2 regions of the Oscillibacter sp. PEA192 genome follow, and region 1 is predicted to be linked to the other one. Evidence: predicted binding sites of a transcription regulator. Region 1 holds the regulator's gene; the other holds the start of a gene.

The links. The regulator NrdR, encoded in region 1, represses ribonucleotide reductase genes. The targets are predictions, from matches to a motif close to CACNANATNTNGTG.
Region 2: DN611_RS03790 (ribonucleoside triphosphate reductase) is a predicted target of NrdR. The motif match lies at 5,082-5,095, and genes of this name have one in related genera.

What each region holds. Positions count from the first base shown of each region.
Region 1 covers NZ_AP018532.1:1,092,970-1,104,960, forward strand. The annotation lists gene DN611_RS05260 (hypothetical protein) at 1-359, shown strand, start outside; gene DN611_RS05265 (hypothetical protein) at 430-951, shown strand; gene nrdR (transcriptional regulator NrdR) at 1,123-1,581, shown strand; gene DN611_RS05275 (DUF4363 family protein) at 1,588-1,968, opposite strand; gene DN611_RS05280 (DUF421 domain-containing protein) at 1,965-2,648, opposite strand; gene DN611_RS05285 (GNAT family N-acetyltransferase) at 2,798-3,265, shown strand; gene glmS (glutamine--fructose-6-phosphate transaminase (isomerizing)) at 3,637-5,475, shown strand; gene DN611_RS05295 (PadR family transcriptional regulator) at 5,591-5,938, shown strand; gene DN611_RS05300 (permease prefix domain 1-containing protein) at 5,925-7,286, shown strand; gene DN611_RS05305 (hypothetical protein) at 7,344-8,258, opposite strand; gene DN611_RS05310 (RNA polymerase sigma factor) at 8,255-8,701, opposite strand; gene DN611_RS05315 (S-layer homology domain-containing protein) at 8,951-10,591, shown strand; gene infC (translation initiation factor IF-3) at 11,081-11,587, shown strand; gene rpmI (50S ribosomal protein L35) at 11,621-11,818, shown strand; gene rplT (50S ribosomal protein L20) at 11,851-11,991, shown strand, end outside.
Region 2 covers NZ_AP018532.1:787,598-799,588, reverse strand. The annotation lists gene DN611_RS03820 (hypothetical protein) at 106-489, shown strand; gene DN611_RS03815 (phosphatase PAP2 family protein) at 534-1,082, opposite strand; lysine riboswitch at 1,274-1,446, shown strand; gene DN611_RS03810 (transporter substrate-binding domain-containing protein) at 1,601-2,506, shown strand; gene DN611_RS03805 (amino acid ABC transporter permease) at 2,598-3,476, shown strand; gene DN611_RS03800 (amino acid ABC transporter ATP-binding protein) at 3,481-4,221, shown strand; gene DN611_RS03795 (anaerobic ribonucleoside-triphosphate reductase activating protein) at 4,351-5,046, shown strand; gene DN611_RS03790 (ribonucleoside triphosphate reductase) at 5,214-7,610, shown strand; gene DN611_RS03785 (NAD(P)/FAD-dependent oxidoreductase) at 7,757-8,662, shown strand; gene DN611_RS03780 (S-layer homology domain-containing protein) at 8,835-9,740, opposite strand; gene DN611_RS03775 (2-hydroxyacid dehydrogenase) at 9,970-10,959, opposite strand; gene DN611_RS03770 (GntR family transcriptional regulator) at 11,217-11,942, shown strand; gene purE (5-(carboxyamino)imidazole ribonucleotide mutase) at 11,965-11,991, shown strand, end outside.

The sequences.
Region 1 (11,991 bases):
CGTTCATGGACTCCATCATGGAGCGGGTGGACCAGAAGATCGCCGCCCGGAATGCCCAGTTGGGCATTTCGGCAGGCAGCGGAGCCGGTGCCGCGTCCAACTTCACTGTGGTGACCCTCACCAGCGGACAAGTCCTCACTGGGGACATCGGCTGTGAGGTAATGCTGCGAGTGGGAACGGCTGTGTGCGTTTCTCCCTCCAGCCCCGGTCTCATTGACGAGACCGCAGCCACAGCGCTGAACAACGGCAGTGCGCTGGTCCAGAACCACCTGTACATGATGACCATTGAGGGCCGGGGCGTCCGCGCCACGGCCGGCACCACCAAGCTGCTGGTCCGGGGCAGCTACACCGTCGCCTGATCTCCGCATAAACGGCCCCGCCTGGGCATAGGTTGTGCCAGGCGGGGCCGTTTGGAGAGGGGGCAGAGCGATGGACAAGTTTCCACTGATGCAGGGCTGTTTCTCTGTGGGGGAGCTCATCACGGAGCAGGAGGCGCTGTACACCTGGTTTGAGGCCCGGTGCCGCCTGCCGGGAGAGGGCCTCTGGTGCGCCTGGGCGGTGGGCGACCGGGGAGAGCTGCGGCTGGGCGTTCTGGAGCCCTGTGGGGACCGGGCCACAATCCGGCGGCGGTTTTCCGCCCGGCTGACAGCCCCTCTAGGAAAGCTGCGGCAGGGGGAGATCCGCCCTGCCCATCCGCCGGAGCCGGAGGATTGGACGCCGCTGGAGCGCTCGGCAGTGCGTCTCCGTTCCCCATGGCTTCGGGAGCAGCTGCACCTTGTGCCGGGCGTCCTTGTCCGGGAGGAGCAGGGGCGGCGAGAGCTGGCGGTGCCCTATGACGTGGGCCGCCCCTTTCCGCTGACCGCCTTGTTCTGCTTTGCCCATATCCGCCGTATCCATGGCCGGAGCTACGCCATCTTTGCCTTCAACGGGGAGGAGCGACCGGTGTTCTGAGCCGTCCGGCGGACAGAGACATTTTCAGAAAATTCCAAATGATGTGTTCCACATTTCCCGGGGGTATGATATAATAACCCCAAGACGGCCGTGGCGGAGGGGCTCTCCGCCCGGCCTCAGACACGGGAAGACCTGCCGGCCGGGCGCCGGCGGAGCGTTTGGAGGTCCAGTATGAAGTGTCCCTATTGCGGTTACAGTGAGAGCAAGGTCATTGATTCCCGGCCCGCGGACGAAAACAGCAGCATCCGCCGCCGGCGGGAGTGCCTTTCCTGCGGCAAGCGATTTACCACCTATGAGACGGTGGAGAGCCTGCCTATGGTGGTGGTGAAGAAGGACGGCAGCCGCCAGAGTTTTGACCGGCGGAAGGTGCTGGGCGGCATGATCCGCGCCTGCGAAAAGCGGCCGGTGCCCTTGGCGGAGCTGGAAAAGATCGCCGAGGAGATCGAGCAGGATCTGCAGAACTCCATGGAGCGGGAGATCAGCACAGAGGCCATCGGCGAAAAAGTGATGGAACGGCTGCGAAACGTGGACCAGGTGGCCTATGTCCGGTTTGCCTCCGTCTACCGCCAATTCAAGGATATCGACACCTTTATGACAGAGCTGAACAAGCTCCTGGCCGACAACCGGTGAAGGCCGTCAGAGGACGTTCTTGATATCCAGCCGCTCCGTCTCCGCCAGGAGCCGGAGCTGATCCCGCAGGTCCGAGATCTCCGCCCGGAACTCCGTCAGCTCCCGGGTGGCGGCGAAGGCCAGGGCCCGGCGGTACATGGCCTCCGCGTCGTCCACCGTATCATGCCGCGCCACGATGTGGAGGTAGGTCTGGCTTTCCGACCAGTCGTCATAGCTGCCTGCCAGCGTATCCACGGCCTCGGTCCAGGCCTCTGACTGGGCTTGGGCGTCCGCCTGCTGCAGCTGCTCCCGCCAGCGGACGGTGCTGGCGGTCATGTAGGAGCTGTTCCACAGGGAAAAGACCAGGATGGCTGCCAGGATGCCGACGGATATTCCATACGCCCTCATGACTCTCGCTCCTTTCGGACGCAGAATACCTGCCCCTGTTCGTCCAGGGTCAGGAGGAAGATCTCGCGGGGAGAGGAGGCTTTTTCCCGGGACAGCTGCTTGCGCAGCCAGTTCTCGTCCCGGCCGCAGGCGGTCAGATTGCGGTGGATGACCCGCCCGTCGTTGATGATGACCATGGGCAGTGTCACATCATCCTCCAGCCCCAGTCCCAGTTGTTCCGCCGTGGGCGGCTGCTGGGCTGTCCAGGGAAAGACGGTCAGCTGGCCGGAGTTTTCCAGCACGGCGTACTTCACGTCCTCGATGCGGGTGACGCCCTGCTCCCGCAGTTCCTCCATCAGCTCATCGATGGTAAAGCGGTTCTTCCGCATGGCGTCCTGCTGCAGCTTGCCGCCCCGGATCAGGACCGTGGGCGTCCCGCAGATCAGCGCCCGCAGCCGCAGGCTGCGGAGAGACAGCTGACTCAGCAGCAGTGACAGGGCCAGCAGCGTCAGGATCGGCAGCAGGCCAGAGAGCAGCGGAATGCCGAAGTCCTGCATGGGCACGGCGGCCAGGTCGGAGATCATCATGGTCAGCACCAGCTCGCTGGGCTCCAACTCGCCGATCTGGCGCTTGCCCATCAGGCGCATCCCGACCACAATAAGGAAATAGAGAATGATCGTTCGGACAAAGGCGGTTATCATGGCGAAAATCCCTCCGTTCCGCTAGTATCTGCCGGAACGGGATTTTTATCCGGGATAAGGCTCCCCCAGGAGGGGGAGATTCTTGTAAAGCATGGAAAGAAAATATAGAGTTATACAGCAACAGTTTTGAGAATTAATAAGAAAAAATAATGATGGATTCAAGTGTTCACAAACAATTACATTTCAAATCGGTAAACGCCGAAAACCGCAGGGAAGTTGAGGGCTTGACTGTCTTTTCTGAGCAGGCTGGTTTTATTGAGAGTGTAAGCGAGTGCTTGCGGGAGGCAGATGAATTGGAGCTGTGGCGGCCTGTTGGTATTTATGACAGCGACACGCTGATTGGTTTTGCTATGTACGGCTATTTTCCAGAGCCGGCTCCGGGACAGCTATGGCTGGATCGGCTGCTCATTGATAAAAGATATCAGGGAAAAGGATATGGAAAACAGGCGGTGCTTTCGCTTCTTGACAGATTGCATACAGAGTATCAGAGCGGCACGGTATATCTTAGCGTGTATGAGAATAATCCCCATGCAATCAAGCTTTATCAACAGATTGGTTTCCGGTTTAACGGGAAATACGATAGCAAGGGGGAACATATCATGGAGTATCATTTTTGAGAGATGTAGAGCCAGTCAACGGTCAATATGTGCTGAATCGTCTTAACAGACCTATTTAAGATGGGCTTATCAGGCGCATATTATAGTGACCGCATCAAAATCAAAAAAAGAAAAATCGCAGATGTGAAAGGAGTTTATGGGCCGCGGCCCATCACAGCGCCAGCGCCCGCCGCCAGCGGCGGGACGACGAGGGGAAGGGAGTATCGAAGGATTCGGCGGATGCCCTTCCGTGCCCACGGGCGCGTACACAGCCGGCAAATATGCGGGCAACCGCAAAACAAGGGGGGCTGTGACCGTGAAGAAAGTGACAAATGACTGCGTGTTTGTCCTTTTGACCATTCATTACAGAATCTTCAGGAGGATTATCGAATATGTGCGGAATCATCGGATTTGTAGGAAACGAGCCCGCGGCCCCCATTCTGCTGGACGGCCTGGAGCGGATGGAGTACCGGGGGTATGACTCCGCCGGCGTGGCGGTGCGGTCCGAGACGGCGGGACTCCAGGTGCGCAAGACCAAGGGGCGGCTTCAGGTCTTATCCGACCTGATCCACGGCGGCGCGGACCTGGAGGGGAACCTGGGCATCGGGCATACCCGCTGGGCCACCCACGGGGAGCCCAATGACATCAACGCCCATCCCCACGTCAGCGAGAACGGGCGGATCGCCCTCGTCCACAACGGCATCATCGAAAACTATCTGGAAATCAAGGAGCACCTCATGCGCCAGGGCGTCCACTTCACCTCCGACACGGACACGGAGGTGGTGGCACAGCTGCTGGAGTTCCACTACAACGAATGCCACAACATGCTGGAGGCTGTGGGCCGCTGCCTGCGGCGGATCGAGGGGTCCTACGCCTTCGGCATCATCTGTGCGGATTACCCCAACGCCCTCATTGCCGCCCGGAAGGACAGCCCCCTCATCATCGGCTACGGTCAGAACGGCAACTTCATCGCCTCCGACGTGACGGCTGTCATCAAGTACACCCGGGACGTGGTGTACATGGACGATGGGGAGATCGCTGTCCTCACCGCCGACAGCGTGGACGTGTTTGACGACGAGCTGCTGCCGGTGGAGAAGACCCACAGTCTGGTGGACTGGGATGTGTCCGCAGCGGAGAAGGGCGGCTACGCCCACTTCATGGCCAAGGAGATCATGGAGCAGCCGGAGGCGGTCCGCAAGACCATCTCCCCCCGCATCCGGGACGGCCGTGTGGTGCTGGACGATCTGCATCTGACGGCGGAGTACGTCCGCGACCTCTCCCGGATTTACGTCATCGCCTGCGGCTCCAGCTACCATGTGGGCGTGGTGAGCAAGTACAGCTGGGAAAAGCTGCTGCGCCGCCCGGTGGAGGTGGTGCTGGCCTCCGAGTTCCGGTACTGTGATCCTCTGGTGGACGAAAAGACTCTGGTCATCGTCATCAGCCAGTCTGGAGAAACCCTGGACACTATGGCCGCCATGCGGGAGGCCAAGCGCCGGGGCGGCCGGACCCTGGCCATCGTCAATGTGGTGGGCAGCTCCATCGCCCGAGAGGCGGATGACGTGCTGTACACTTGGGCCGGGCCGGAGATCGCCGTGGCCACCACCAAGGCATACACCACCCAGCTGGTGCTGATGGATCTGGTGGGCCTCTATCTGGCGGACCTGCTGGGTACGGTGGAACAGAGCGAGTATGACACCATTCTCTCCGAGATGCAGCTGCTGCCGGAGAAGATGCGCCAGTTCCTCTCCCACACGGAGGACATCCAGTATTACGCCTCCCGGTACTTCAACCACGACTCCATCTTCTTCATCGGCCGGAACCTGGACTACGCCATGGGCCTGGAGGGTTCCCTGAAGCTGAAAGAGATCAGCTATATCCATTCGGAGGCCTACGCCTCCGGCGAGCTGAAACACGGCACCATCTCCCTGATCGAGCCGGGGACCCTGGTGGTGGCCCTGGGAACCTACGCGCCTCTCTTTGACAAAGCCATGAGCAACGTGGTGGAGGTGAAGGCCCGGGGGGCCGAGGTGCTGGCCCTGACCACCGAGGACTTCCGGGAAAAGATGGAGAAGACTGCCGACGCCACTGTCTCTGTGCCGGTAACCCATCCCATGCTCCAGCCCTCTCTGGGCGTGGTGCCCCTGCAGCTGTTCGCCTACTATGTGGCGCTCCAGCGGGGCTGTGACATCGACAAGCCCCGGAACCTCGCCAAGAGTGTGACTGTGGAATAACGAATTGCCGCCCGGACCATCTGGTCCGGGCGGTTTTTTTACTTGACTTATATAGGAAATCGATATATAATGGCGCTGTCAAAATATATAGAATATCTATATAAGGAGGAAGTCTATGGAGGCCGATAAGAGTCTGGTCAGCGGCAGCATGGCCCTGTTGGTCCTGAAGCTGCTGGAGGACGGGGACAAGTACGGCTACCAGATGACCAGCGAGCTGCGGCAGCGGTCGGAGGACGTGTTCCACCTGAAAGCGGGGACCCTGTACCCCCTCCTCCACAGCCTGGAGGAAAAAGGGCTGGTCACCGCCTACGAGCGGGAGGCCGCTGCCGGTAAGCCCCGGCGGTACTACCATCTGACAAAGGCGGGGGAGGCCGCCCTGCGGGAGAAGGAGACGGCGTGGCACACCTATGCCGATGCCGTGGGCCGTGTGCTGGGGGGAGGTGCCTGCTGTGCCGGGACCTGAGAGCGTCCGGGGCTATCTGGACGCGGTGGAGGCACAAATCCGCTGGAAGCGGGCCCGGACTGTGGCGGCCCGGGAGCTGGAAACTCATCTGGAGGACCAGCAGGAGGAATTTCTGGCCGAAGGCCATCCGCCGGAAGAGGCGGAGCGCTTGGCAGTGGAGGATATGGGGGACCCGGTGGCCGTGGGCGCGGACCTGGACCGCCTCCACCGGCCCAGGCCCCAGTGGGGGATGCTGGGCCTGACCCTGGCGCTGCTGCTGGTGGGCGGCTGGTTGCGGTACGCCCTCACCCGAGCGGGAGCACCCTGGGATGAGGATCTGGATCCGCTGCGCTGTGCTCTGTCAGTGGTGACCGGGGCTGCTGTGCTGGTCGGAGCCTACTTCCTGGACGTCTCCCGGCTGCTGCGCTGGGCCAAGTGGGTGTACATCGGTGCGGTGGCCGTTGGAGTGCTGTCTCTGCATCTCTCCCCGACTGTCAACAACGCATCCTATTTCACCCGGTATGTGGTGCTGTTCTATCCGGCAGTCTACGCACTGTGGCTGTATGCCTGCCGGGGAAAGGGCTGGCGGGGCCTGCTGGCTGCCGTGGCGGGCGGCATCCCTTTGACGGTGGTCTGTATGTGTGCGCCCTTTATTCAGGGGATGATTCAGGTGATGGTTATTGGCTGCTTTCTGCTGTTGCTCGCTATCCAGATGGACTGGTTCACCGTGCCCCGGCGGCAGGGACTGGCGGCGGTGGGCGGACTGGCCGCTGTGATGACTGGAGCGGTGCTGTGGCTTCTGTTTGTGGCGGGCTATAATGCAGCGCGGATTCAGATTCTCCTGCACCCGGAGATAGACCCACAGGGGGCGGGGTATCAGGCTGTAATGGCTCGCCGGATACTTGGGGCATCCCGCCTGATGGGGAAGGGAGGAGACCTCTCAATCCAGCCGCAAACGGTCTGGGGCAGGGAACTGCTCCCGGAGATGATGCTGCCGGAGTGGAACCACGATTTTCTGCCCACCACCATGGTCTACAAACTGGGGTGGTTGCCCTATCTGCTCCTGCTGGCAGTTTTGGCTGTCCTGCTGCTGTGGATGCTGCGGCGATGTGCCTGCCAGCAAAGCCAGAGCGGAAAGCTGCTGGCACTGGCCGTTGTCCTGACGCTGGCGGTGCAGTCGGCCTTTGCGGCGGCGCTGAATCTGGGCTTTGTGCTGTTCAGCGCCCAGATCCCTCTGGTGACGGGAAATCTCCACAGCATGGTGGACTGCGCCCTGATCGGGTTGGCGCTGTCGGCCTTCCGCTCAGAGTCCATTTTGCGGGACGCGGTGGTTCCGGTCCCGCGGCCCCCGCAAACACAAACAGCTTGACCAGAAAAGACAAGGGCGGAGAGGGGCTCCCTCTCCGCCCTTGCTGTATGCAATTCGTCAGTTGGCCTCCTGAATCAGGAAGGTCTGGTTCCCCACCCCGTCCGCGGATTTCTCCACTTCCAGGTCCTCATGCGCCTCCTGCACCGCCAGCTGCGCATCCGTCATAGGCTCCCATGGGATACCGGTACTCTCCACAAAGGCCCGGGCAGCGTCCGGATCGGCTGTATGTGTGTCCAGCGGCAGGGTGAACATGCAGCCCGTCACATTGTCCCGCAGATCCACTGTGCCGTCTTCTGCCAGGGAGAAACGCTCATAGGAGGGGGCGGCGAATCCCTCATACAGCGCGAGATATACCGTGTGATCCGAAAATATCTCCAGGCTCTGCGTGTCCAGTACATAATAGGCCCGGCCGTCCCGCAGAAAGGAGGAGCAGGCACCGTTCAGGGTGAACACGTTGACGGCCCGGGGATCATAGCCGGACACCAGGGGCGTAACAGTGAAGGCCCCGCAGGGGACCACGTCATAGTTCTCCTCTGTCAGGGGTGTGCCGTCCGTCCGGACCACGGACACCACGGCATAGGTGCGGCTTTCCTGGACATCGGCGCACCACTGGGAGATGTTGGCGCCGCTGACCATCCCCATCAGGGTGACGGTGTAGTCCCCAACGGTCTGGGTCTCATTGAGGATCACGGCGGCTTCGCTCTGGAAGGCCTCCGCCAACATTGGATCGTTCAGTTCCTCCGCAACCTGGGCGGGGGTCAGCCACAGCACGGCGGCGGACACAGTCACGGCCAGGAGGGCCACGGCCGCCGCAGCCAGCAGGGTAATTTTTTTCGTGCGATTCATGGACATCTTGTTCTGCTCCTTTTCAGATGCGTGCCGCATGGCTGCCAGCTTTTGAAGAGTCCGCTCCTCGAAGTCCGGGGAGAAGTCCACGGCGTCAAATGCGGCGCGGTAGTTCTGGCGATTCATTCCACATCCTCCTTTAAAAGTTGGCGCAGCCGCTCCCGCCCCCGGGAGAGTCGGGTCCCCACGGTAGGGAGGGGGATTTGCAGCAGCTTGGAAATCTCCTTGATGGAATAGCCCTCATAATAATAGAGGTGGATGACAGCGCTGTACTTTGCCGGCAGGGCCTGCACGGCGGAAAGGATGGGGGAGGGCTCCGGCATCTCTCCGCCTGGAAGGACCTCCGCGGTCTCCAGGGGGAGATTCCGCCGCTCCGCCGCCCGGGCCACGTCGCAGGCCCGGTGGAGCGTGGTGCGGATCAGCCACGCCTTTTCGTGCTCCAGGTCCCGGAAGTGCGGCCGGGTGGTCAGCAGCTTCAAAAAGACCTCCTGCACCACGTCTTCCGCGTCGGCGGGAGAGGACAGGCGAGTCATGGCGATCCGCAGCAGCATGGGGCTATACGCAGCCACCGTGCGGCGGATGGATTCGTCGGTACCAAACGAAGTCAGGGTCCTCAGCTCCTTTCACCCATAACACGGACCAGCTTGCCCTGATTATTCACCTTCCGGAAAAATTTGCAAAGCCCGTTTTCTGCCTGCGGGAGATTGACAGGGAGAAGCGGCTGTGATAATATGTAAACCAATTATAGCGTCCCTCCGCACTGCGGTGGGACTTTTTTGGGACACGGTATGTCGAAAAAACAGGAAAGGAAGCGGATCATGGGAAAAAAACGGGTGTTTGCGGCGCTGCTGGTGCTGGCAGTGACAGTGGGGTCTCTGGTACTGCCGGCCCGGGCGGCCTTTACCGATACGACGGGCCACTGGGCGGAGACCGCCATCACGAAATGGAGTGAGGAGTACAGCATCATCAACGGCTATGAGGACGGCACATTCCGGCCGGACAACTCCATCACCCGGGGCGCCTTTGCGGGCATTCTGGACCGCTTCCTGAAATTCCAAAGCACCTCGCCCGCCGGGACGTTCTCTGATCTGAGCGGGAACTACTGGGAGGATGCCATCCTGAAGCTCCACGCCTCCGGCGTTTACCTGGGCAACAACGGGCAGGCCCTGGCCGGGGACACCATCACCCGCCAGCAGGCGGTGACCATGATCGCACGGGCCTTCAACATCTCGGGGGAGAGCGCGACGGTCTATTACCTGGATGCGGACCAGGTGGCGGATTACGCGAAGCCGTATCTGGCGGAGATGTCCGCCCTGGGCTACATCACGGATTCCTCCGACGGGTACTTCCGTCCCACGGACGCCATCACCCGGGCGGAGATCGTGACGATCCTGGACAACATGATCGAGGTGCTGATCCAGACCAGCACCACCTACACCCAGGACGTGGAGGGCACGGTGATGGTCAACGCGGCGGAGGGGGCCTGCCTCCAGGACATGACCATCACGGGGGATCTGATTCTGGCCCCCGGCGTCACCGGGACGGTGACCCTGGAGAACGTGACCATCCAGGGCGCGGTACGGAACTTCGGCAGCGCCGTGGTCACGGACCTCTCCCAGCGGCCGGAGGAGCCGGAGCAGCCGCCGGCCATCCAGCCCGGCGACGTGTACACGCCCTCGGAGACCACAGGGGAGTATCTGACATACAGCAACCAACAGATCCCCATCTACGCCGGGGTGGAGCGGAACCGCTTCTCCCAGGGAGATTTCATGTGGGACCCGGACCGTCCGGACCGCCTGATCTATACCGGTGACGACTACCGGACCCGCTTCGGCATCGACGTGTCCGCCTATCAGAACCGGGCCAGCGCCAACAACACCATCGACTGGGAGGCCGCCAAGGCCGACGGCGTGGAGTTCGCCATGGTGCGGATCGGCCTGCGGGGCTACGGCTCCGGCAGCATCATGGAGGATGCTTTCTACGCCCAGAATATTGACGGGGCCATGGCGGCGGGCATCGAGACCGGCGTCTACTTCTTCGCCCAGGCCATCACCGTGGAGGAGGCCATCGAGGAGGCGGACTTTGTCATCAGCCTGCTGGAGGGCCACGAGATCGACGGCCCCGTGGCCTACGACTGGGAGATGCACGACAGCACCTACCGGGTCTACGGCACCACGCCGGAGATGGCCACCGCCTGCGCAGTGGCGTTCTGCGAGCGCATCGAAGAGGCCGGCTACGACGCCATGGTCTACGCCGGACAGTATGTCAGCTACATCAAATATGACCAGGGCGCTCTGGAGCCGTATCTCTCCTGGTACCCCGAGTACAAGAGCGAGAGCTCCGAGCTTCTGTACCCCACCCTGTACTATCACATGGACTACTGGCAGTATTCCAGCAAGTGCTCTGTGGCCGGTATCGGCGGCAACGTGGATGTGAACCTCCAGTTCATCCGGCGGTAAGCCCTTCTCTCCAAAAGAAATACGGCGGGGCGTCTGCCCCGCCGTATGGCGATTCCAGGGGAGTTACTTGCGGTTTTCCTTCTGGGCCTTGTTCTGGTTCTGCTGGCTGTTCTCACGGTTCTCCTTCTGCTGAGTCTGGCCGGCATCGCGCTTGTTCTGGTTGTCGCGGTTGCTCATCAGGACACCTCCTTTCGCCTGCTTGAGTACATGGCATAGTCTCACCGCCAGCTGCGGAAATTATACGCGGAGGCTGGAAAAAACCTTGTCACCGGAGGAAAAAATGGATTGACAAAAGGACAAAAGGGTGCTATACTAATCCAGCAAAACAAAGAAGGCTGACTGCATCCGCCTCACCTCCAGCGATTTGGCAAAGAGGTTTACACTGCTGTAATCAGACCACCGGGCGGTGGTTTGTTGTTGCGCGGATGCCTGCATGGTATCCGCGTTTTGTGATTCTGAGATGGAGGTGCTTCGACCATTAGTAAAGTAGTGCATGAACTGAACGAGGAGATCAGAGACAAGGAGATTCGCCTGATCGGTTCCGAGGGCGAGCAGCTCGGCATCATGCCCCCTGCGGAAGCTTTGAAGATCGCCGACGAGCAGGGCCTGGACCTGGTCAAGATCTCGCCGCAGGCCGTTCCCCCCGTGTGCAAGCTGATGAACTACGGCAAGTTCCGGTTCGAGCAGAGCAAGCGGGAAAAAGAGGCCAGAAAAAACCAGCACGTGGTGGAGATCAAAGAGATTCGGATGTCTCCGGGCATCGACATCGGGGATTTCAATACGAAGCTCAAAAACGCGCAGAAGTTCATCGCCGACGGCAACCGCGTCAAGGTCTCGGTCCGATTCCGCGGCCGGGAGATGGCCCATACCGACATCGGTAGGGACCTGCTGGACCGGTTTGCCGCACAATGCGCCGAAACCGCCAATCTGGATAAGCCCGCCAAGCTGGAGGGCCGGATGATGTCCATCTTCCTCTCCCCCAAATCCGGCAAGTAATCTGATTTCAACGATACGGAAGGAGCAACCATTATGCCGAAGCTGAAGACCCACAGTGGTGCAAAGAAGAGATTTAATCTGACCAAGACCGGAAAGGTCAAGCGCGCCAAGGCCTACAAGAGCCATATCCTGACCAAGAAGGATACCAAGCGCACTCGTCGTCTGCGTGCCGGCGGCTATGCGGATACCACCAATGTGGATGCCATCCGCAAGATGATCCCCTACAAGTAAGACACGAGACGTTCAAATAGGAGGTTTTTGAAATGGCTAGAGTCAAGGGCGCGATGATGACGCGCAAGAGAAGAAATAAGATCCTGAAGATGGCGAAGGGCTACTGGGGCTCCAAGTCTAAGCACTTCCGTGTGGCCAACCAGGCCGTGATGAAGTCCCTGAGCTATGCCTAC
Region 2 (11,991 bases), 310 kb from region 1:
GCCCAGGTAAAAGATTAAGAGATACTTCCCGGAGAGGTGCATCTCTTATCCCCTATCTTTTAATTCTTATCTTCACTCTGCCGTCCCGCGGCGCAAGGAGGCACCATGAATCGTCATCCCGCCCACATCCTGTTGTTGAAGGCCGCCCGTGCTTTGGAGCTGCTCATCGCCGCCGTGATCCTGCTGGTGATCGTCTGCGGGGCGGTATTTTTGTTCCGGGAGACTGGCCGGACCCTGCTCCTCTCCCCAGAGGCCTTCGCCCTGGGGGATTTCCTCTCCGCCACACTGCTGCTGGTGATGGGAATTGAGTTCGTGAAGATGCTGGCCCTGCACACCGCCGACGCGGTGGTGGACGTGCTGCTGTTCACCATCGTCCGGCAGATGATCGTCAGCCACACCGACGCGGCGGAGACGCTACTGGGCGTGGCAGCGGTGGCGGGCATCTTCGCTGTGAAGAAATATCTTCAGGCCAGGGAGAACGCCGCGTGAAGCCGCACGGACCGGACGGCAAGCCGTCCGGTCCGTTTTTTCCGCTATGCCCTGCGGCCCAGCCGCTCCCGCCTGCGGCGGAGGGCGTCTGCCAGCCGCGCGCCTGCCCAGCCTGCGGCGGCGCCCACCAGAATGCCCCCCAGCACGTCGGTGGGCCAGTGGACGTACAGGTACAGCCGGGAGAAGGCGATACCAGCCGCCAGTACCAGGGCAGGCTTCCACAGAGGGCTGCCGGAGGCCCGGAGGGCGAACACCGCCGCAAAGGACGCCGCCGTGTGCCCCGAGGGAAAGGATGCGTCCGCCGGGGGTGCTGTCAGCAGCTCCACCGCGGTATTCACCAAGAAGGGCCGGATCCGGCCGACCAGGGGTTTCAGAACGATATTGCAGCAGATCAGATCCAGAATCAGCGCAAAGGACAGGGACATCCCTGTCCAGCGGTGCTTCCGCAGAAGCAGCAGCACCGCCGCCAGCAGGATCCAAATCTCTCCGTGGTCGCAGATCCGGCTGATCCACGGCATCACCGCGTCCAGAAAATCGCAGCGCAGATGGGCCTGGAGCCAGTCCAGCACCGCCAGTTCCGCCGCCTGCATCATACTTCCACACTCCTCTCCCGGCGCTTGCGCCGTGTGTGCAGGGAGCATCATACCACATTTTCCCCACAGTGCGCAACGGTTTTGGCATTTTCTTCTATGATCTGCACAAATCTGCGGGATTTTTGGCATTTTTCTGGGAAGGGGCGTTGACATCTCCCCGAGAACGTGATAGGATACCTTCAAAATTGGATCGCTCAGATAGAGGCGCGGCGTTCATCAGTACCGCTCCGGCAAGGCCAGGCAGCCGCCGGACGGGGAAGGGTCCGCCGCCGAAGTGCCGGGACGATGCCTGTCCTTCTGGTGCTGGGCCGTCAGGGAATACCTGCCGGACTGTCACAAACCTTTGTGAAGCGCTATCAATGGCTGTTCGGGATCGTCCCTGCCGGGGGCTTCTTTCCGTATTTTCCATGGACCGCTTGACAAAGCGGTCCATTTTTTCTCCTCTCCGCCGGCGGCAGGCGCGGAGGAGGTCTGTGACCGCCGCGGAATCTTTTTTGAGATGAGAAAGGTGAAGAAACATGAAGAGATTGTTGACCTTGCTGATGGCTCTGGCCATGACAGCGTCCCTGGCCGCCTGCGGCGGCACTGGCAGCTCCGGCGACACTGCAGACTCCGGCAATTCCGGCACCACCGCTGAAGGCGGGGAGACCGCCGGCTCCTCCGGCGTGGAGGACGGCGTGCTGACCATCGCCATGGAGTGCGCCTACGCCCCTTACAACTGGAGCCAGAGCGACGACTCCAACGGCGCTGTGCCCATCTCCAACGTGCCCGGCACCTATGCCAACGGCTACGACGTGATGATCGCCAAGCAGATCTGCGAGGCCAACGGCTGGAAGCTGGAAGTGGTTCAGTCCGACTGGGACTCTCTGGTTCCCGGCGTGCAGACCGGTACCTTTGACGCCGTCATTGCCGGCCAGTCCATGACTGCCGAGCGCAGCGAGCAGGTGGATTTCGCCGGCCCCTACTACTACGCCTCCATCGTCTGTGTGACCAAGACGGACAGCCCCTATGCCAACGCCGCCGGCATCAGCGACCTTTCCGGCGGCACCTGCACCGCGCAGATCGCCACCATCTGGTATGACTCCTGCCTGCCTCAGATCGAGGGCGCCCAGGTCCAGACTGCCGCGGAGACCGCCCCCGCCATGCTGATGGCCCTGGAGACCGACGCCGTGGACTTCATCTGCACCGATATGCCCACCGCTATGGGTGCCGTGGCCGCCTATCCCGACATGAAGATTCTGGACTTCACAGACTCCGACGACAACTTTGAGGTTGACGAGGGCGAGATCAACATCGGCATCTCCGTGATGAAGGGCAACACCGAGCTGAAGGAGGCCATTGACAGCGTGCTCTCCACTATGACGGCGGACGATTTCAACACCCTGATGAACGAGGCCATCGCCATTCAGCCCCTGAGCGAGTAAACACTTTCCAGAATGACCCGCGGCGGGAGGACAGTCTGTCCTCCCGCCTGCTTCCCGCATATCAACTCTTTACCGAAGGGAGTCTGCCTCCATGGAGAAACTGTTCCAGCTGGCATCCGACATTGCCAAGCTCTGGTCGAACTACGGCGTGTCCCACTATCTGCCCGGCATCCGCAATACCTTGATTCTGGCACTGGTGGCCACCGCCATCGGCTGCCTGATCGGATTCGTCTGCGGCATTCTGAACACCATTCCCCACAGCAAGAACGCCCCGCCCGTCAAGCGGTTCTTTCTGGCGCTGATCCGGGCAGTGGTCCGGATCTACGTGGAGATCTTCCGGGGTACCCCCATGGTGCTGCAGGCGGTGTTCCTCTATTACGGCCTGCCCTATTTTACGGACAACGCCGTGCGGTTTGACAGCATCTGGATGGCCGCCATTCTGGTGGTGTCCATCAACACCGGCGCCTACATGGCCGAGTCCGTCCGGGGCGGCATTATCTCCATCGACCCCGGCCAGACCGAGGGCGCCAAGGCCATCGGCATGACCCATGTGCAGACCATGCTGCATGTGATCCTGCCTCAGGCCATCCGGAATATCCTGCCCCAGATCGGCAACAACTTCATCATCAATGTGAAGGATACGTCCGTCATGTTCATCATCGGCTTCCCCGATTTCTTCTCCGCCCACCGGGCGGCGGTGGGCGCCAGCTACCTGTACTTCCCCTCCGCCGTGGTGGAGATGGCCGGGTACCTCACCATGACGCTGATCGCCTCCTTCCTGCTGCGCTGGTTGGAAAAGCGAATGGACGGCAGCAGCGATTACAAGCTGGCACAGACGGACCATCTGACCATGGCCGCCGGCACATACAGCCACCCGGACCGGGGCACTCCCTTCGATGAGCGGAGCAAAGAGTACCGGGATCGGGTCCGTCAGGAATTGCAGCACGGCCGTACGAGAGGAGATCGCTGACAACATGGACGATATGATTTTAGAGATCCGGCATCTGAGCAAGTCCTTCGGCAGCCACGAAGTGCTGCGGGACATCGATTTCACCGTGAAAAAAGGCGATGTCACCAGCATCATTGGTGCCTCCGGCTCCGGCAAGAGCACCCTGCTGCGGTGCATCAACCTGCTGGAGACCCCCACCAGCGGCGAGATCCTCTACCGCGGCCAGAACGTCACCGGTCCCAAGGTCAATGCCCCCCAGTACCGCTCCCATGTGGGCATGGTGTTCCAGTCCTTCAACCTGTTCAACAACATGACCGTGCTGGAAAATTGCATGGTCGGGCAGATCAAGGTACTGAAAAAGGACAAGGAGACCGCCCGGAAGCGGGCCATGGAGTATCTGGAAAAGGTGGGCATGGCGCCTTACATCCAAGCCAAGCCCCGGCAGATCTCCGGCGGCCAGAAGCAGCGGGTGGCCATTGCCCGGGCCCTGGCCATGGAGCCGGAGGTGCTGCTGTTCGACGAACCCACCTCCGCCCTGGACCCGGAGATGGTGGGAGAAGTCCTCTCCGTCATGCAGGACCTGGCCCAGGAGGGCATGACCATGCTGGTGGTGACTCATGAGATGGCCTTTGCCCGGGACGTCAGCAGCCATGTGGTGTACATGAACCAGGGCGTCATCTGCGAGGAGGGCACGCCGGAGCAGGTTTTCGGCAATCCCCAGAAACAGGAGACGCAGGACTTCCTCTCCCGGTTCCGCAAGAATTGAATCCCGTCTTTCCCGTTCCCGGAGGCTGTGCCTCCGGGAACTTTTTTGTCTTTGTTGCGTCCACCACTTGTTCTTGTGGAAAAATCAGTTTAGAATAGCAACATCTTGTGCTTATGGAGGGATCCAGCCATGCACATTCACGGACTTCAGAAACTGGCCATGGTGGACTACCCGGGAAAGCTGGCGGCCACGGTGTTCACCGGTGGCTGCAACCTGCGGTGCCCCTTCTGCCACAACGCATTGCTGGTGACCCGGCTGGCGGAGACGCCGGAGATCCCGGAGCAGGAGGTGCTGGACTTCCTGGCCTCCCGCCGGGGGCTTTTGGACGGGGTGGTCCTCACCGGCGGGGAGCCGCTGCTCCAGCCGGACGCAGCGGATTTTCTGCGGAAGGTGCGGGAACTGGGCTTTGCCGTGAAGCTGGATACCAACGGCTGTGATCCTGCCCGGCTGGCGGAGATCCTGAACCAGGGCCTTGTGGACTATGTGGCCATGGACGTGAAAAACGCTCCGGCGCGGTATGCCGAAACCGTCGGCATACCGGGCTTCAACCCCGCCCCGGTGGAGGAGAGCATCCGTCTGCTGCGGAAAAGCACCGTGGACTATGAGTTCCGCACCACCCTGGTGCGGGAGCTCCACAGGCCGGAGGACCTGGACGCCATCGCCGCCTGGCTGGCAGGGGCGCCCCGGTACTATCTTCAGAACTTTGTGGACTCCGGCAATCTGATCGGCCGGGGATATCACGGCTTTACAGCAGAGCAGCTGCAGGGCTTTGCGGAGCGGGTCCGGCCGTTCTTTGGAGCTGTGGAGCTGCGCGGCATTGACTAGATATGGAAAAATTCAGCGTTTTCACAGAAAATGCATACAAGATATAGTGGCATTTCTAATTGACAAGCCCCCAGGAAGTGGTAGAATGGAAAATACGGGGCGCGTCAGCGCCCATTGACTTGTCAGGAGCAGGGAATTGAATTTATCATAGAGAAAGCAGGGGTTTCATGTATCAGGTCGTCAAGCGGGATGGAAAGATCGCCTCTTTCGACATCTCCAAGATCAGCACCGCCATCACCAAGGCCTTTGAGGCCACCCACATGGAGTACAATCCGGACATCATTGATCTCCTGGCCCTGAGGGTCACGGCGGATTACCAGGATAAGATCCATGACGGCAAGATCACCGTGGAAGACATTCAGGACAGCGTGGAGGACATTCTCAGCAAGGCAGGCTATGCCGACGTGGCCAAGGCCTACATTCTCTACCGCAAGCAGCGGGAGAAGATCCGCAACCTGAACTCCACCATGCTGGACTACAAGGAGCTGGTGGACAACTACCTGCATATCAACGACTGGCGGGTGAAGGAGAACTCCACCGTGACCTACTCCGTGGGCGGCCTGATCCTCTCCAACTCCGGCGCCATCACCGCCAACTACTGGCTCTCTGAAATCTATGACCAGGAGATTGCCGACGCCCACAAGAGCGGCGCCATCCACCTCCACGACCTCTCCATGCTCACCGGCTACTGCGCCGGCTGGAGTTTGAAGCAGCTGATCCAGCAGGGCCTGGGTATCCCGGGCAAGATCAACTCCACCCCGGCCAGCCACCTCTCCACTCTCTGCAACCAGATGGTGAACTTCCTGGGCATCATGCAGAACGAGTGGGCCGGTGCCCAGGCGTTCAGCTCCTTTGACACCTATCTGGCCCCCTTTGTGAAAGTGGACAACCTCTCCCAGAAAGAGGTTAAACAGTGTATCCAGTCCTTTGTGTTCGGCGTGAACACTCCCTCCCGCTGGGGTACCCAGGCGCCGTTCTCCAACATCACCCTGGACTGGACCGTGCCCCGTGACCTGGAGAACCTGCCGGCCATCGTAGGCGGCAAAGAGCAGGATTTCACTTACGGCGACTGCAAGAAGGAAATGGATATGGTGAACAAGGCGTTCATCGAGATCATGACCGAGGGCGACGCCGACGGCCGGGGCTTCCAGTATCCCATCCCCACCTATTCCATCACGCGCGACTTTGACTGGTCCGACACGGAGAACAACCGCCTCCTGTTCGAGATGACCGCCAAGTACGGCACCCCCTATTTCTCCAACTACATCAACTCTGACATGGAGCCTTCTGACGTGCGCAGCATGTGCTGCCGCCTGCGGCTGGATCTGCGGGAGCTGCGGAAGAAGTCCGGCGGCTACTTCGGCTCCGGCGAGTCCACCGGGTCCGTGGGCGTGGTGACTATCAATCTGCCCCGGATCGCCTACCTCTCCCAGACGCCGGAGGAGTTCTATGAGCGGCTGGACCACATGATGGACATCGCCGCCCGGAGCCTGAAGGTGAAGCGCACCGTCATCACCAAGCTGATGGATGCGGGATTGTACCCCTACACCAAATACTACCTGGGCACCTTTGACAACCACTTCTCCACCATCGGCCTCATCGGCATGAACGAGGTGGGCCTGAACGCCAAGTGGCTGCGGAAGGACCTGACCCATCCGGAGACCCAGGCCTTTGCCAAGGACGTGCTGAACCACATGCGGGAGCGGCTGATGGACTATCAGGAGCAGTACGGCGACCTCTACAACCTGGAGGCCACCCCCGCCGAGTCCACCACCTACCGGCTGGCCAAGCATGACGTGGCACTGTATCCCGATATCATCACCGCTGCCAAGAACCCCGGTGACACGCCTTATTACACCAACTCCTCCCACCTGCCGGTGGGCTACACCAACGACATCTTCGAGGCCCTGGCCATCCAGGATGACCTGCAGACCCTGTACACCTCCGGCACTGTGTTCCACGCCTTTTTGGGTGAGAAGCTGCCGGACTGGAAGGCGGCTGCCAATTTGGTGCGGAAGATCGCGGAGAATTTCAAGCTCCCCTACTACACCATGTCCCCCACCTACTCCATCTGTCCGGACCACGGCTATCTCTCGGGCGAGCACTTTACCTGCCCCAAGTGTGGGAAGACCTGCGAGGTGTGGAGCCGCATCACCGGCTATTACCGCCCTGTCCAGAACTGGAACGACGGCAAGGTCCAGGAGTTCAAGGACCGGCAGGAGTACCAGGTGGAAAACTCCCGGCTGGAGGGCCGCCGCCTCTGCGACCGGGATGCTGCGACGGAGCCCGCAGCCGGCACCGCGCCCAGCACACCGGCGGAGCGGGGCGAGGACGGCCTGTTCCTCTTCACCACCAAGACCTGCCCCAACTGCAGCATCGCCAAGCGGGAGCTGGAGAAGGCGGGCATCGCCTATCAGGTGATGGACGTGAACGAGCATCGGGAGCTGGTGGCCCGGTACGGTATCCAGCAGGCCCCCACCCTGATCGTCCGCCACGGAGAGCAGGTGGAGAAGCTGGTGAACGCCTCCACCATCAAAAAATTCGCCACTTCGCAGAGCGTGTAAACAACGAAAAAGGAGGGACTCTCGTCCCTCCTTTTCCGAGCTCCAAAATGCCGTCTCTGCGGAGCAGCACCCGCGGTACAGCGGTTACTATGCGGGGGGCTGCGAAGTCTCCCTTATCTTCTGTCAGTCATCAGAGAGGAACATCTATGGACCAGTATTTCGACATCATTATCGTGGGCGGCGGCCCGGCCGGGCTCACCGCCGCCGTCTACGCCCGCCGGGCAGGAAAGTCCGTTCTGCTGCTGGAGCGGGAGAGCTTCGGCGGGCAGATCGCCTCCTCCCCCAAGGTGGAAAACTTTCCGGGCCTGCCCGCCGTGTCCGGCGCTGAACTGGCGGAGCGGCTGTACAGCCAGGCCGAGGCCCTGGAGACCCGAATCGAACTGGAGGAGGCGCTGGAGATCCAGAGCGGCACGCCCAGCCGGGTGGTCACCGACTACGGTGCCTATACCGCCGGGGCGGTAATCCTGGCCGCCGGGATGCGGCGCCGGACCCTGGGCCTTGCGGGCGAGGATCGTCTGGCCGGCATCTCCTTCTGCGCTGTGTGCGACGGAGCCTTTTACGCCGGACAGGATGTGGCAGTGGCCGGAGGCGGCAGCACCGCCCTGCAGGATGCGCTGTATCTGGCAGACATCTGCCGCCATGTGACGGTGATCCACCGGCGGTCGGACTTCCGGGCGGATCCCATTCTGGTGGAGCGGGCGGAGAAGACCGCCAACCTCACGCTGCTGCGGTCCACCGTGGTGGAGGCCCTGGAGGGATCGGAACGCCTCACCGGCCTGACCCTGCGGAACACCGCTGTGGGAGAAGTCTCCCACCTGCCGGTCTCTGCGCTGTTCCAGGCGGTGGGTCTGCTGCCAGAGAGCCGGCTGGCCCGGTCTCTGGGGGTGCCGGTGGACGAAGCGGGCTTTATCGCCGCCGGGGAGGACTGCCTGACGCCGATTCCCGGCATCTTTGCGGCAGGGGATCTCCGCGCCAAGGAGGTCCGCCAGCTGACCACCGCCTGCGCGGACGGCGCTGTGGCGGCCCTGGCGGCCTGCCGCTTCTGTGTTTGACGCCGGGCCACCTTCTCAAGAATCCGTACAGGCCGCTGGGCGTTCCCGGCGGCCTGTGCTGTTCTCTTCACTCCTCCAGAAGAGGGGGAGATTTTTCGGTCTGGGCGGGATCGCAAGAAACCGTTCACCCAATGGAAAGGCGGCCGCCGGTTTTTCGGCGGCCGCCTGGCGTTTATTTGATGGCAAAGGTGACGGAGACGGTGACCTGCTGTTCTCCCAGCAACCCGCCCTGCGCCACGCAGTAGGTCCCGGCGGGCAGGACGCCGCCCCAGTCCAGCTCTCCCCAGCTGAGGGTAAGCTTCCGGCTCTCTCCCGGGGCCAGCTCATAGGCAATGGCGATGGTGTCCATTTCCTTGTTCATCTGATACCAGCCGCCGTTCACCTGCCGATAGAGACCGTAGTCCGCCCCATAGGAGAAGGTCTCCTCCGCCGCATTTTGCAGTACCACAACCGCGCCGGTGGTAGTGCATTGCTGCAGCTCCATCGTCAGCCCCTCCGGCGCCGCAGACAAGGCAGCCGCGGGCATCCCGCCCAGGAACAGCCGCTGGGTCAGAACGGTCAGCTCCTCCCAGGAGACGTTCTCCGCCGCCTGCAACTCCGTGGCGCTGCCGGAGAACCACAGGCCGTTCCGCACGGCCCATTGGACAGCCTCCCGACTCCAGGTTGGGATGGTATCCACGTCCCGGTATCCGGCCAGATCCCGGTCGCTCCCCTTCTCCAGCGGCAGGTCCGTGGTCTTGGCATAGCGGTACAGCATCACCGTCGCCTGCTGGCGGGTCACCGGTGCCGCAGGACGGAAGGCACCGCCTGCATAGCCCCCTGCGATGCCGCTGGCCTTAGCCCAACAGAGCGCCTCGAAATACGGAGACCAGGAGCCCACATCCCGGAAGGGTGCGGAGCTGCCCTCGCTGACCACAGGAGCGCCGCCGTGGGCCACATGGGCGTCATACAGGGCGTCTGCAAAGGCCCCGCGGCTCACCGCGTCCGGCGGTGTGCTTCCAGTCCCGCTGGCGGCACCGCACAGCAGCAGGCAGGCGCACAGGCACAATATCCAACCTCTCCAGATCCGACGTCTCATTCGGCGTCACGCTCCCCTTCTTTGTTTTTCCTGACTCCATGCGCCGTGCGGGCCATGAGAACAGGCAAGCCGGTTGGCGCATGAGGGTTTTCCGCATACAGACCCACAGCTCGCGCGCAGGACTTTCAAACCGCACATGGTCCTTCTACCATAGGTCTTTATAGGAATTAGACGATTTTTCCATAGGTTTTGTTTCATCTCCGGCAGAATTTTTTACCGTCGGCGAGCATCACAGGCCGTTGACGATGTTGTCCGGCCGCTCTCCCGCAGCCAAATGCTCCACATTTCGCCACATGTGGGCATGGGCCCGACGGAAGGATGCCTCTGTAATGCCGCCCAGGTGGGGTGCCAGGACCACTTTCCGCTGGACCTCCGGCGGCAGCGCCGTCAGGGGGTGCCCCGCCGGCACCGGCTCCGGGGACAGCGTGTCCAGCCCCGCTCCGGCGATTCGCCCCTCCAGCAGGGCCTGCCGCAGGGCCTCGTTGTCCACAAGGTCTCCCCGGGCGGTGTTGATGAGGTACGCTGTGGGTTTCATCCGCCGCAGCAGAGCGGCATCCACCAGATTCCGGGTCTCCTCCGTGACAGCGCAGTGGAGGCTGACGATGTCGCTCTTCTCCGCCAGCTCCTCCAACGGCAGGTAGGTGACGTGGTATTTTTTCTCCTCTTCCGGCAAGCGGCGGCGCTTGGTGTAGTAGTACAGCTCGCAGCCGAAGGGGACCAGCCGCTCCGCCGCGGCTCGCGCAATGTCTCCAAATCCCACCAGGCCCACCTTGCAGGCAGAGAGCTCCGTGATCCCCTCCACCATGCACCGCTCTTTCATCTCCATCTGCCGTCCCGCCCGGACGGCCTCGTCCCCCTCCAGGGCATGGCGCAGGAGCATCAGTATCAGCAGGACCGTCTGCTCCGCCACGGCCCCGGCGTTGCAGCCCTTGTTGTTGCAGACGTAAATGCCCCGCTCCCGGGCGGCGGAGAGGTCAATGCGGTCAAACGCCACCCCCTCCGAGTGAATCAGCCGCAGGCAGGGCATGTGTTCCATCAGAGCAGCGGACACCACCGTGATGGCATCCACGAACAGCACCTCCGCATCAGCGCCGGCGGCCAGAATCTCTGCCTCCGTGCTGTCCTTGTCCAGAAATACCAGCTCCTGCTGCTGGATGAAGGGCATCGCGGGCTGATAGGCCCGGTAACGGGCCTCCGCACCCAGGATCACAATCTTCACGGATAACGCCTCCCTCTTTCGTTCAACTCCATTATAACATCCCCCCGGCGGTTGTCCACGGTGAAAACCCACGAAATCCGGCCGTACAAACGCCTCCGGCCCGTGCGTCCTGCCGTCAACAGCAGACTGGATATGCCGGGGCAAAAAAGGAGGGCGGAATCTGTCAAATCTGCCAGTTGCGGCGCCGGAGAAAATCCGGTACAATAGGTATGACTTTTATGGTATTACCTATTTTGAAATCAGAAAGAGGTGTGACTATGAGCGGTCAGCCGGCCCAGACCAAGACCATCCGCTCTCAGCTGCTTGCCGACATGAAGGACGGTGCCTACGCCAGCTGCGAGCGCCTGCCCCGGGAGAGTATCCTGGCAGAGAAGCTGGGGATCAGCCGCACGCAGCTGCGGGACATTCTGGCCTCTCTGGAGCGGGAGGGCTTCATCACCCGCCGCCACGGAGTTGGCACCATCATCAACCGCCATGTGCTGAACGTCCAGACCCGCATGGACATTGAGGTAGAGTTCCTGGACATGATCCGCCAGAGCGGACATGAGCCGGCGGTGGCCTTTGTCCGGGTTTCCGATGGGACTGCCGATGCCCAGGTGGCCGCTCAGCTCCGCATTCCGGAGGACACCCCCATCATCCGCATCGCCCGGCTGTGCACCGCGGATGGCCGGCCCGCCATCTACTGCGAGGACGTGGTGGAAAAGGCCCTGGCCAAGGGGGATTACACCATCCAGGACTTCAAGCTCCCCATCTTCCACTTCCTCCAGCGGTTCTGCGGCATCTATCCCTATCTGGATCTGACAGACGTGCGGCCCGCCGCGGCGGATGCCGCCCTGGCGGAGATCTTCCAGGTGCCCATGGGCACGCCGCTGCTGAACATGGAAGAGGTGGACTATGACATCGACGGACGCCCCGTGTTCTGCTCCAGCGAGTATTTTGTGGACGGCATCTTCCGCCACACCGTCATGCGGAAAAAACTCTGAGCCGCAGAAAGGAGCGCTTGCGATGAAAAAAGTTGCCGTCATCATGGGC